Regions from separate parts of the Bacillus sp. CGMCC 1.60114 genome, predicted to be linked through region 1. Evidence: riboswitches for the same ligand, from Rfam matches in the RefSeq annotation. Region 1 holds a riboswitch; each other region holds the start of a gene.
What was found. A riboswitch is a leader RNA that binds a small molecule or an ion and turns the genes downstream of it on or off. The one in region 1 is predicted to bind S-adenosylmethionine.

Region 2: another riboswitch for S-adenosylmethionine. It lies ahead of ACFQZ1_RS02485 (methionine ABC transporter ATP-binding protein); the one in region 1 lies ahead of ACFQZ1_RS06720 (Na+/H+ antiporter NhaC family protein).
Region 3: another riboswitch for S-adenosylmethionine. It lies ahead of ACFQZ1_RS25630 (sugar ABC transporter substrate-binding protein); the one in region 1 lies ahead of ACFQZ1_RS06720 (Na+/H+ antiporter NhaC family protein).
Region 4: another riboswitch for S-adenosylmethionine. It lies ahead of ACFQZ1_RS15320 (hypothetical protein); the one in region 1 lies ahead of ACFQZ1_RS06720 (Na+/H+ antiporter NhaC family protein).

The regions. Positions count from the first base shown of each region.
Region 1 is NZ_JBHTHG010000012.1:139,597-142,732, reverse strand. It holds gene gltP (glutamate/aspartate:proton symporter GltP) at 1-630, shown strand, start outside; gene ACFQZ1_RS06725 (ribonuclease FAU-1 family protein) at 692-1,219, shown strand; SAM riboswitch class I at 1,363-1,467, shown strand; gene ACFQZ1_RS06720 (Na+/H+ antiporter NhaC family protein) at 1,565-2,881, shown strand; gene ACFQZ1_RS06715 (lmo0954 family membrane protein) at 3,085-3,136, shown strand, end outside.
Region 2 is NZ_JBHTHG010000005.1:33,874-37,009, reverse strand. It holds gene ACFQZ1_RS02495 (MetQ/NlpA family ABC transporter substrate-binding protein) at 1-232, opposite strand, end outside; gene ACFQZ1_RS02490 (methionine ABC transporter permease) at 260-925, opposite strand; gene ACFQZ1_RS02485 (methionine ABC transporter ATP-binding protein) at 915-1,934, opposite strand; SAM riboswitch class I at 2,052-2,158, opposite strand; gene ACFQZ1_RS02480 (cysteine hydrolase family protein) at 2,354-2,911, shown strand.
Region 3 is NZ_JBHTHG010000119.1:25,334-28,469, reverse strand. It holds gene ACFQZ1_RS25635 (NCS2 family permease) at 59-1,360, shown strand; SAM riboswitch class I at 1,450-1,555, shown strand; gene ACFQZ1_RS25630 (sugar ABC transporter substrate-binding protein) at 1,646-2,758, shown strand; gene ACFQZ1_RS25625 (sugar ABC transporter ATP-binding protein) at 2,755-3,136, shown strand, end outside.
Region 4 is NZ_JBHTHG010000107.1:48,250-51,385, forward strand. It holds gene ACFQZ1_RS15305 (serine hydrolase domain-containing protein) at 1-479, shown strand, start outside; gene ACFQZ1_RS15310 (group-specific protein) at 514-882, opposite strand; gene ACFQZ1_RS15315 (NAD(P)H-dependent oxidoreductase) at 879-1,454, opposite strand; gene ACFQZ1_RS15320 (hypothetical protein) at 1,747-2,046, opposite strand; SAM riboswitch class I at 2,115-2,213, opposite strand; gene ACFQZ1_RS15325 (hypothetical protein) at 2,361-2,552, shown strand; gene ACFQZ1_RS15330 (AraC family transcriptional regulator) at 2,757-3,136, opposite strand, start outside.

The DNA.
Region 1 (3,136 bases):
GCATCATTAGTTCCACTAGGTAAATTAGTTATTGTTGTTTATGGGGCAATGATTTTCTTCGTTGTTGTTGTATTAGGTCTTACGGCAAAGTTATTTGGAATTAATATTTTTCAATTCTTTAAGATTTTAAAAGACGAGCTTATTTTAGCTTATTCTACAGCAAGCTCAGAGACGGTTCTACCAAAGATTATGGAAAAGATGGAGCGTTTCGGTTGTCCGAAAGCAATCACATCTTTCGTTATTCCAACAGGTTATTCATTTAACTTAGATGGTTCAACATTATATCAAGCAATTGCGGCCATTTTCTTAGCGCAAATGTATGGTATTCATTTATCTATTACACAACAGGTTACATTGCTTCTTGTATTAATGGTTACTTCAAAAGGGATTGCCGGTGTACCAGGTGTATCATTCGTTGTATTATTAGCAACGCTTCATACAGTAGGTATTCCATCTGAAGGTTTAGCGTTTATCGCTGGTATTGACCGTGTTTTAGATATGGCACGTACAGCAGTAAACGTAGTAGGTAACTCATTAGCTGCAGTTGTTATGTCTAAATGGGAAGGACAATATGACGCAGAAAAAGGACAAGCTTATTTGAAAGAGATTTCAGAGAAGCAAGCAGCTTAAATTACGATAAAACCCTCACGTATAACGTGAGGGTTTTTCTATATGAGAGAGGTGGCTGCAAATGAAACGAAAATATGGAGATGGATCATCATGGAAACGGCTAATTGATAGAGCATATTCAGTAAAAAAGGTACAAGATGGCATGTTAGGTATACTACATATAAAACAAGTGAAAGAGCCTAGCTACAAGCAATATCGTAATGGCAAGGTTTGTATTGCAAATAACGGCTATACTTGGGTACAGTATTTTATAAATGGAAAAAATTTTGCGATTACAGCTATGTTAAATGAGAAAAAAGAGCTTGTACAATATTATATTGATGTTTCAAAAGAGTATAAAATTGATACGAGAGGAATGCCTTATTTTGATGATTTATATTTAGATGTTGTGCTGTTACAAAATGGTGATATGTATTTACTAGATGAAGATGAGTTAGAAGATGCGTATGCAAACGGAAATATTTCAAAAGAAGAGTATAATTTAGCCTGGGATACAGCAAAGTGGCTTATGAAAAAAAATGAAGAAGAACATTTTTTATGGTTTTCCATTTTAGAAACAGAAATTCAGAAAATAAAAGATAGTCTTTAATTGTGTGAAATGGGTGATTTATTTCTAATTTCGCATAAATATCAAAAAATACCAACTATTTTGATAGAAATAATATTTGACATTTTCTTTTGCAGCGAGTAAAGTAATAAAGGATTGACTTACACAAAATATAATATGAAACCTTCTTATCAAGAGAGGCGGAGGGACTGGCCCTAAGATGCCTCGGCAGCGGACTCATGTAGAGTGCTGTGCCAAATCCAGCAAGCGATATGCTTGATAGATGAGAAGAGTGTTTCTTATATGATATATAAGACCTCTTCTCTTTAGAAGAGGTCTTTTTCGCTCTTGTGAAGGAAAGATTTAGAAATAGGAGAGGATATTACTTTGGAACAAACAAAAGGAAATGGATGGGCACTATTGCCACTTGGTGTATTTTTAGCACTATTTATTGGTTCTGGTGTCATTACAGGGGATTTTTATAAGTTACCAATCGTAGTAGCTATTTTAATTGCAGTTGCTGTTGCATTAGTAATGAACAGAAAAGAGAACTTTACGACAAAGGTTGAACGTTTTGCTAAAGGGGCTGGCAATCCAGATATCATGATTATGGTATTAATTTTTGTATTAGCAGGTGCATTTTCTGAAACAGCAAAAGGTATGGGCGCTGTTGAAGCAACAGTAAACTTAGCTCTTACTATTTTTCCACAAAGCTTATTAGTTGCTGGACTGTTTATTATTGGTGCGTTTATTTCATTAGCGATGGGAACGTCAATGGGTACAATTGCGGCATTGGCGCCAATTGCAGTGGGAATTAGTGGGCACACTGATATTTCTATGGCACTTGCTATGGCGACAGTTGTTGGCGGAGCAATGTTTGGTGACAATTTATCTTTTATTTCAGATACGACAATTGCTGCGGTGCGTACACAAGGAACGGAAATGAAAGATAAATTTAAAACAAACTTCTTGATTGTCTTACCGGCTGCCATTATTACGACTATACTTTTAATCGTTCTTACGTTAGGAACTCATACAAATATGACGGCACATGCGTTTAACTGGGTGAAAATTTTACCGTATGCAGGGGTGTTAATTACAGCGCTGCTTGGATGTAACGTACTCGTTGTATTAACTGGAGGAACAGTGTTTGCTGGTATCATTGGCATGTTAGATGGCAGCTACACATTAGCAAGTTTCTTTAAAAGTGTCACAGTAGGAATTAATGGTATGATGGAGATGGTATTATTAGCAATTTTAATCGGTGGAATGGTTGAAATTATTCAATATAACGGCGGTATTCATTATTTAATGAATGTACTAACGCGTAATATTCGCTCGAAAAAAGGTGCTGAATTTGGAATCGCTGGTCTTGTAAGCATGACAAATATGTGCACAGCAAATAATACGATTTCTATTATTTTCACAGGTCCACTGGCAAAGAATGTTGCAGATCAATACAATATTGATCCGAAAAAATCTGCGAGCTTGTTAGACTTATTTTCTTGTAGCGTGCAAGGGTTAATCCCGTACGGTGCGCAAATGTTAACAGCAGCAGGATTTGCTTCACTTTCACCAGTTGAGTTATTACCGTATTCATTTTATCCAATGTTAGTTGCAGTTTGCGGTATTATTTCAATTATAATTAATTTTCCGCGTCTTTCACCTGTAGCCAAGAAAAAGGAATATGTAAAAACAGCGTAAGAAAAAGAGGATGTCTTGTAGAAGGCATCCTTTTTTGTTTATCTCGCTATTTGCGGGCAGTAATTTCACTGCATTTCATTACAGTAAGAGTCTGAAAGGAAATAGGACTTAAGTCTGAGAAGAAAACAGTTCTTAAGCTCGTTATAGAAAAATGAAAAAGTAGTTAAGATAAGAGTATCAAATCGAAGGGAGGCAAGCACAAGATGAAACAGTTTTTAGCGTTTATCGCAGCCGGTATTTTGGCTTTAATTGCTC
Region 2 (3,136 bases), on a different contig from region 1:
CTGCTAGTGCTTTATTAGGTGTTGTATAGTCAGAAAACTCAACTAACTTAATTTGAATTCCTTCTTTTTCAGCTTTCTTTTTGAGAATATTCCATGATTCTCCATCCGTTCCTGTTACACCAATGCGAACGACTTTTTCCTTCGCTGCTGCTTCTTTTGAATCCTTACCACAACCACTTAATACCGATACACTCACAACCGCCGACAATGCAAATGCTAATAATTTTTTCATTTCATTTCCCTCTTTTCTTATTCTGTTTTATGATCTACGTAAAAATCTCTTCGCAAAATAGTTTCCTAAGTTTTGTGCAACTTGCACAAGAAGAATTAATAATACAACTGTTACAAACATCACGGATGTATCAAAACGCTGATAACCATATGTCATCGACAAGTCGCCAAGACCACCACCGCCAACAAGACCGGCAACTGCTGAAAATTCGATTAACGCAACTGTCATAAACGTAATCCCTAAAATTAATGGGGCTAACGCTTCTGGAACGAGAATCTCAAAAACAATTCTTAGCGGAGAAGCCCCCATCGCTTGAGCTGCCTCAATAACTCCTTTCGGAACAGAAACAAGATTTGTTTCTACCATCCTTGCAATTCCAATAGAAGCAACGAGCGTCATTGGAAAAATCGCAGCAGCCGTTCCAATCGTTGTTCCAATAACAGCACGCGTCACAGGACTAAGAGCTACTAAAAAGATAATGAACGGAATAGGACGAATCGTATTAATAACAATATTAAGGATAGAAAAGACCAGTTTATTTTCTAAAAAATTACCTTTTCTTGTCACATATAAAAGTAAACCTAGAGGTATACCAAGAATTGTAGCGAATATAAGGGTAGCAATAACCATTAATACCGTATCTCCAGTCGCATCTACAATCCGTGGCCAAAATGTACTCCAATCAACTCGCATGACTTTCAACCTCCCTCAACTGAACTTGCAAGCGCAGATGATGAATTGCCTTCTGAATTTCTTTTGACTCCCCTTGTAATTCAACGAGAAGATTTCCAAATAAAATGCCTTGTAGTTCAATAATATTTCCATAGAGTACATTTACATCAACGTTATAATGTTTGGCAATATAAGATAATAGCGGCTGTCCTGTTGCTTCACCAGTAAATGTTATACGATAAATGAGGCCTCCACTTTGAATTTTAGCAATCACGCTCTCTGGTAAGTGATCATTAATAACAGACCTTACAAAGTTTTGCGTCGTTTTTGTTTTTGGGCTTGTAAACACATCGAAAATCGTGCCTTCTTCAATCACCTTTCCCTTTTCCATAACAGCAACCCGGTGGCAAATTTCTTTTACAACTTGCATCTCATGTGTAATGAGAAGAATCGTAACTTTATATTCTTTATTTACCTTTTTTAAAAGATTTAAAATTTCTGACGTTGTCTCTGGATCCAATGCTGATGTAGCTTCATCACAAATTAGTACATCTGGGTATGTAGCAAGTGCTCTTGCGATGCCAACGCGCTGTTTCTGTCCTCCAGATAATTGCTCTGGATAATAATTCGCCTTATCTTCTAACCCGACAAATTGTAATAATTCTGTTACTCGCCTTTTAATTTCATTCTTTGGTAACTTCGCTAATTTGAGCGGATAAGCAATATTTCCATACACAGTTCGTGAACTGAACAAATTAAAGCTTTGAAAGATCATCCCAATCCTTTGACGCAACTGTCGTAACTCTTTTGTCGATAACAATGTAATGTCTTTCCCATCAATGGACACAATACCTGATGTTGGATGCTCTAACATATTGACTAAACGTAATAGTGTACTTTTCCCAGCGCCACTAAAACCGATAATACCGAAAATTTCACCTTGCTCAATCGTTAAGGATACATCTTCTACCGCATGTACAGATTGACCGCTCGACTCATACACTTTACTCACTCTGTCGAATGAAATCATCCTATTCCCTCCTATTCTCTGTAACAACCTGAAGTCATTCTTAAGGCAAATAAAAAATGCCCTTCTTCTTATCCAATTTCATAAGAAGAAGGGCATTTGAATATGCGCACTCACATCTTCTTATCTTTCAAGCTTCAAAAAGCTTGCTGGAATTAGCACGGTATTCAAAAGAATCCGTTGCTGAGGTATCATAGGGCCAGTCCCTCCACCTCTCTGGATAAGAATTCATATCGATTTAGTTGTCATTTAATTAGTTTTCATTATAAAACTCTGAAAAGTAAGAGTCAACAAAAAAATTAAACTTTTCAGTTTTAATTTAATGTAAATTTCTTTATCTCACATTTTTCTAAAAGGAAAACTCCCCAAAATAATGGAATAATTAAACGAATACAAAATCGAAACTGGGGGCTGTAACTGAAATGAAAACTGCTCTTTTACTCGTTGATATCCAAAATGATTATTTTCCAAACGGAAAAATGGAACTGCGCAATGCTAGCGAAGCGTGCGAATATGCAAAACGCATACTTCAACATTTCCGTGAAACAAATCAGCCTATTTTTCATATCCAACATGTTTCCACTCGCGAAAATGCAACATTTTTTCTTCCAAATACAGAAGGCGTACACATTCATGAGAATGTTCGTCCTTTGCAGCACGAAACAGTCATACTGAAGCATTATCCAAATAGCTTTCGAGAAACTTCATTATTACAGGAATTACAAGATTTACAAATCGAGCAAGTCGTTATATGCGGTATGATGACACATATGTGCATTGATGCTACAGTACGAGCCGCCTTTGATTTTGGCTTTACATGTACAGTAATACACGATGCGTGTGCAACGAAAGACTTAATCTTTAAAAATGTGTCTATTCCAGCTGTATATATTCACAATACAATTCTAGCTTCCTTAAATGAAGTGTATGCTGAGTTAATTAGCACAGAAGAGTTTATAAAGCGCGAAAAATCCCTTTAGACTTAATGAGGATATTAAAAAAACCTACTTCGACACAAAAAGAAAATAATTACCCATCATACATGGTTAATTGGGACAAACACCCTTTCAAATTACAATATAAATTCGTATTCTAGCACATTTTTAATTCCTATAACTCTATATTCTTATCAAGATGCACAAAAAGAAACACCGCCTTCAGCGAGCAAACTGAAAGCGGTGTCTTCTTGTCTAATCATAGATTTT
Region 3 (3,136 bases), on a different contig from region 1:
TAACGAATATTATATATAACTGTTGTGAAAATTATTCGTGAAAAGAAAGGATGTTTTTATGTTTAACCTTTCAAAACATCAAACTTCTATTAAAACTGAAATTATGGCTGGTATTATTACCTTCTTAACAATGGCATATATTATTGTCGTAAACCCAGTCATCCTTGGTGATGCAGGCGTTCCATTTGAACAAGCATTTACAGCGACAATCATTGCTGCTGTTGTCGGAACATTATTTATGGCATTCTTTGCAAATTTACCAATTGCACTTGCACCAGGAATGGGATTAAATGCTTATTTTGCTTACTCTGTTGTAAAAACTCATGAAGGTATGACATATGCAATTGCTTTCTCTGCTGTATTCGTAGCAGGTATAATTTTAATTTTGCTATCATTAACTTCTTTCCGTACAAAATTAATGGAAGCTATTCCTGAAAACTTAAAACATGCAATTACAGCTGGTATCGGTTTATTTATCGCATTTATCGGCTTACGTCTGACAGGCATCGTTGCGAAACATCCCTCAAATTTAGTTGGGCTTGGAGATCTTCACTCTCCGCCTGTTTTACTTGCATTGGCTGGACTTGGTATTACATTAGTACTTATGTCTTTAAACATAAATGGGGCATTATTTATCGGTATGTTATTAACAGGAATTATCGCATATTTTACTGGACAATTAACATTTTCAAACGGAATTACATCTCTGCCAGGTTTACCTGAAGGCGTGATTGTTTCCAATCCAATTACAGCATTTTCTGACGTTATTAACTATGGATTATACGGTGTTGTCTTCTCGCTCCTCCTTGTAACATTATTCGATACAACAGGTACATTACTTGGAGTTGCACAGCAAGGCGGGTTTATGAAAGATGGTAAACTTCCAAAATCCGGTCGTGCCCTTCTTTCAGATTCTATCTCAGCAACGATTGGCTCAATGTTCGGTACAACACCAACGACTGCTTATATCGAATCTTCTGCTGGTGTTGCTGCCGGTGGTCGTACAGGTTTAACAACACTAACTGTTGCGATATTATTTGCAGTAGCTGCATTCTTCGGCCCGCTTGTCGGCGCAGTATCTGGTGTTGCCGCAATTACAGCTCCATCATTAATTATTGTTGGTAGTTTAATGATGGGCGCAGTTCGTCATATTGATTGGGATGCATTTGATGAAGCTTTCCCAGCATTTTTAGTTATTTTAACCATGCCGCTTACATCAAGCATTGCAACAGGTATTGCGCTCGGCTTCATTTCATACCCGCTTATGAAAATGGCAAAAGGGCAATTCCGTGCAGTTCATCCGCTTTTATACGTATTCGGTATTTTATTCGCTTATCAGTTAGTATTCATACCACATTAAGCTTCCTCTTTATGAGGAAGTTTTTTTATAAAAAATGTTTGACACCTATATAGAAATGTGGAATAATTCGAACTAGTTAAATATTTGATGTCTTATCAAGAGCAGGTGGAGGGATGAGCCCTATGAAACCCGGCAACCGACCCATAATGGGCACGGTGCTAATTCTTACAACACATATGTGTTGAGAGATAAGAGAACGATGATAAGGCGTCTTTTCGATGAAAAGACGTTTTTTTATTTCCTCTCCCTCCCCGCTCTTGTATGTAAATCGGGGAGGGATTTTTCATGAAGAAATTATGTTCAATCTTATTAATTATTCTGCTATTCACATTAACAGCCTGTAAAAGTGAACAAGATGCTGTTTCTTCTCAAACTCAACAAACAGCTACAAAAGAAACAACTTCAAAACAAGAGAATTCACAAACGGAAATTCCAAAAAAAGTACAAAAACCTTTAAAAGTTGCTTTAATTATGCAAATGTCTATTGGCACTTTCTCTTCTCAATATATTGAAGGAGTAAAAAAACAAATTGAACAATTCGGCGGAAGCGTTCAAGTGTACAACTCCGATAACGATTTAGCAAAGATGGCTGCCAATTTAGATGCTGCTATTAACGCAAAAGTAGATGGAATTTTAATTGATCACGGGCGCTCTGAAGCATTAAAACAAGGTGTAGAAAAAGCATTACAAGCAAACATCCCCGTCGTAGCATTCGATAACGATTTACGTTTACCTGGTGTTACTGTTATTGATCAAGATGACTATAGCCTCGCATGGAAATCATTAAAAACATTAGCTGAAGATTTAAATGGAAAAGGAAACATTGCCGTTGTATGGGTTGGCGGATTTGCCCCTATGGAACACCGCAGCGTCATTATCGATGCCTTTTACAAACGTTACCCAAACATAAAAGAAGTAGCTCGCTTTGGTACAGCTAGTAACAATACCGCTCTAGATACGCAAGCACAAGTAGAAGCATTGCTGAAAAAATATCCAAAAAAAGGAGAATTAGATGCTATTTTTGCCGCTTGGGATGAATTTGCAAAAGGTGCAGTAAAAGCACTAGAACAAGCGGGCCGAACAGATATAAAAGTATACGGTATTGATTTAAGCAACGAAGATTTACAACTAATGCAAAAGCCAGCTTCTCCATGGGTCGCAACAGCTGCCACAGATCCAGCTGAAGTAGGAAAAGTACAAGTACGCTTCTTATACCAAAAGATTGCAGGAGAACATACGCCAGATATTTATTCATTAGAACCACATCTTGTAAAGAAAACGAATTTACCTACAGAAAGTGTAGCAATGGAACAGTTATCAAAATACATAAATGGCTGGGGCAACTCAAAAGATGCTTACTCACCTTGGATGAATAAATTAGAAAAGGAGAAAAAATAATGACATTTTCACTCCAAAACATTGCACATCATTATACAGATGTTCCGGTATTACAAGATGTTTCTATGACGATTAAAAAAGGACAAATACACGCGTTACTAGGAATGAATGGAGCAGGAAAAAGTACTTTATTAAAAATTGCAACCGGAGAAATCACTCCGGTTGCTGGAAAACTTCTCATCGATGAGAAAGTAGTCTCTTTTTCTTCACCACGAGACGCAAAAAAACATGGCATTGCTTTCGTAACACAAGAAGTTGATCACGGATTGGTTCCAAATTTGTCTGTACTAGAAAATGTACTCCTTGATTATTTAGCAATGCAAAACAAAACATTTTTTTCAAAATCAAAACTCGTACAGCTTGCAGAACATTATTTGC
Region 4 (3,136 bases), on a different contig from region 1:
CAGTGACAGGAAAATCCCTCGCAGAACTTGTAAGTGAACGTTTTTGGTCACAAATTGGAGCAGAAGAGAATGCTTATTATGTTGTTGATGATACAGAAGTGGAACAAGCCAGTGCAGGATTAAATGCGACCGCTCGAGACATGGCAAGGTTCGGAAAAATGATTTTGGACAATGGAGTATATGATGGAAAACAAATTATTTCTTCTTCTATCATCGAAGAAATTAAGCATGTAAAAAAATATGAACTTCCAGTTCGAGATGGTGAAGAATATTCTTACCATAATCAATGGTGGATCCCACACAACGTAAATGGTGCATTCGAAGTACTTGGCAGTTATGGACAACGCTTATATATCGATCCAACTACAAATATGGTTATCGTTCACTTTTCATCAAATGCTAATCATAATCGAGAGATACAATCCCTATATGGAGATATGTATTTACAAATTGCGAAGTACTTACAGAAAAAATTTTAGAATTAGGCTTATTTTTATTACGAAAAGAACTGTCTTATGGCAGTTCTTTCTCTATAATCTTAATTACATTTTTCCATTGTTCTTCTGAAAAACATAAAGGTTTTAACTGAAATACCATCGAACACACATCTTCTATATAGCGGACATTTATTCGTAAAAATTCCCATCTGAGCATCTTAGGTATATACAAATCTGCAACCTGTTTATTTTGTTCTACTAAAATGTCTACTTCTCTCTCACAAATGCCCCTTATAAGATAATCTACCCGCACTTCTTGTTTGACTTTAGAAAATTGTTGGCTATACTCCTTTAACCTAAATAAACAAGAAAGATAAGAATAAAACAAATCATCTTCTCTTTTACATATACTCATAATTTTATAAATTCGTTCCCTATTCTTCATAATCTTGTTGCCTTCTCATATATCTTTTGCAGCCATTTCTCTCTTTTTTCTTGTTTACTGTTTTTTACAGATTGAAATACAGAACGCCTTATATTGCGTATCCCACAAAAGTACAATATTCCTTTCTTCATCACAATCCATTCCGCTGATCGGTATAAAAGAGCAGCGTACCATAAAGGAGAATCTAGCGTATAAATTACCCATGCTTGTTTTCCTGTAAGTAATCCTTTAGGCATTATCCCTTCATATTTGTAAGCAAAGCCTGAAACAAATACTCGGTCAATAAATCCCTTTAATATCGCCGGCATACTCCACCACCAAACTGGATAAATAAGAATGAAGTGATCTGCCTCTGTTACAAGTTTCCTATATTTCTCCGTTTCTTCCTCATGCACTAAATCTCTTCTCTTTTTTGTCTCATTAAAGGTTAGAACAGGATTAAATTGTTCCTTATACAAATCAAGAACAGTTACAGAGTGATTTGTTTTTTGCAATTCTTGTTCCACATATTTCAAAATAGCAGCGTTGAAACTAGACGGGTTTGGATGCGCGTATACAATCAATATGTTCATTGTAAGCAACACCTTTCCTTTAATTTCCTTTTGACTTTTAATGGATTCACATGCTATTCTAATACATGTCAGAGGGCAAGCCCCTTTGACAAAAACAATGACACCTATTCGGCAATGGTGTCTTTTTTATTTGTTAGCCGAGAACGCCCATCTTTCGGGGCACATTTAATTTTTGAACACTACACACTCAGCACCATTTCCTTGTAAAAAGACTGCATAGTACAGTCTTTTTATCTACATACCTCAAAAATAAGAGAATTTTCAAATAAATTATAACATAAAAAAAGAGAGATCAGCTCCCTCTTTTCTCTTTTACTATGTAGTAAATCCCCTTATCATCTATATATTGATGCGGCTCTGCTAAAGTAATTTTCCCATCCAGTTTTAACTCATCAAGTAACCGTAATAAATAAAATTGCTGAAGCATCTTTTTCGCAAATTTCCCTTTATGTTCAGAAGCAATATACTCTTGAATATCCAATAACGTAATCGGCGCTTCTTGTTCTTCCATATATTCGTAAATTGCACTTCGCAATGTAATATATTTCTCGATTGTCACAGCTATGTCCACTCCTTTCTTCTCGTTGTCCATCTTTCATTATCGGTTTTTTTGCAATAAAAAAACCTCTTCGATAAGAAGAAGCGGAACATATCTCTTCCTTCTTATCTTTCAGAACAAAACTGTTCTGCTGGAATTAGCACCTGCATTGCGGTTGCTGGGTTTCATCGGGCCAGTCCCTCCACCTCTCTGGATAAGAAAATATTCACTTTATCTCTTACTATAATCAATATAACTAAAAAAGTCAATTCTCATAAGAATTGTAAGGATTTATTTTTTTAGAAAACTATTATATTTTACTTCTCCTTGCTCATACTACAAATGTATAGACCAAAGGAGGTGCAATCATGAAAAAAAATGCACGCGGTCATGTTCAAGATTCTTGCCAAGCTTTACATGAAGCAAAAAACTGTTTACAAAACGCCTTGCAAACAGTAGAGAAATCAGATAATCGTCAACGTGTTGAACAATCTTTACAAGCTGTTCAACATGCGCTGCAACAATGCGATAGTACAGCGGAAATTTTATCTCAGGAATGACATAAAGTAAAACTTCCATCAGTGGTGATTTTTCTTCCTCTACCACTGATGGTATGAATTAAATTCTAATGCCTAAATAGTTAATTAGAAATGCATTTTGCTTACAAATAAAGTCTGTTAAAGAATATTGTTAATATATGATACCTGTCCAAATTCTTGGTATAGCCATTATAAGCTCGAACGAGTAAAAATGTACTAATTAAATTATAATGGTTTTACAGGTACACATATTTCGCAATTATCATTGTTAATCATATCAACAGTATATCTTTCTAAAATCGGTTTGTTGTCAATTTGATATCCACTGTTTTGTAAAGCTGGAAAAATTTCAATCCATGCTTTTTGAATATCTTCCGCTGTATGTTTGATTTTACAAACAACATATTTTCCACCAGTAAGTTCACTTTCGCAAATTGAATCATCTATTTGATAATCCTTTGAAATGACAATACAAGCATCATATCTACAGTTTTCTGGAAGTGTTGTTTCAGGGTTATCTTGTGGGATTCCGAGTATTATTGCCGATTTAATAAGATTTTTCTCCTTAGCCCATTTTTTTAACTTTTCCATTGCTTGAATGTTGG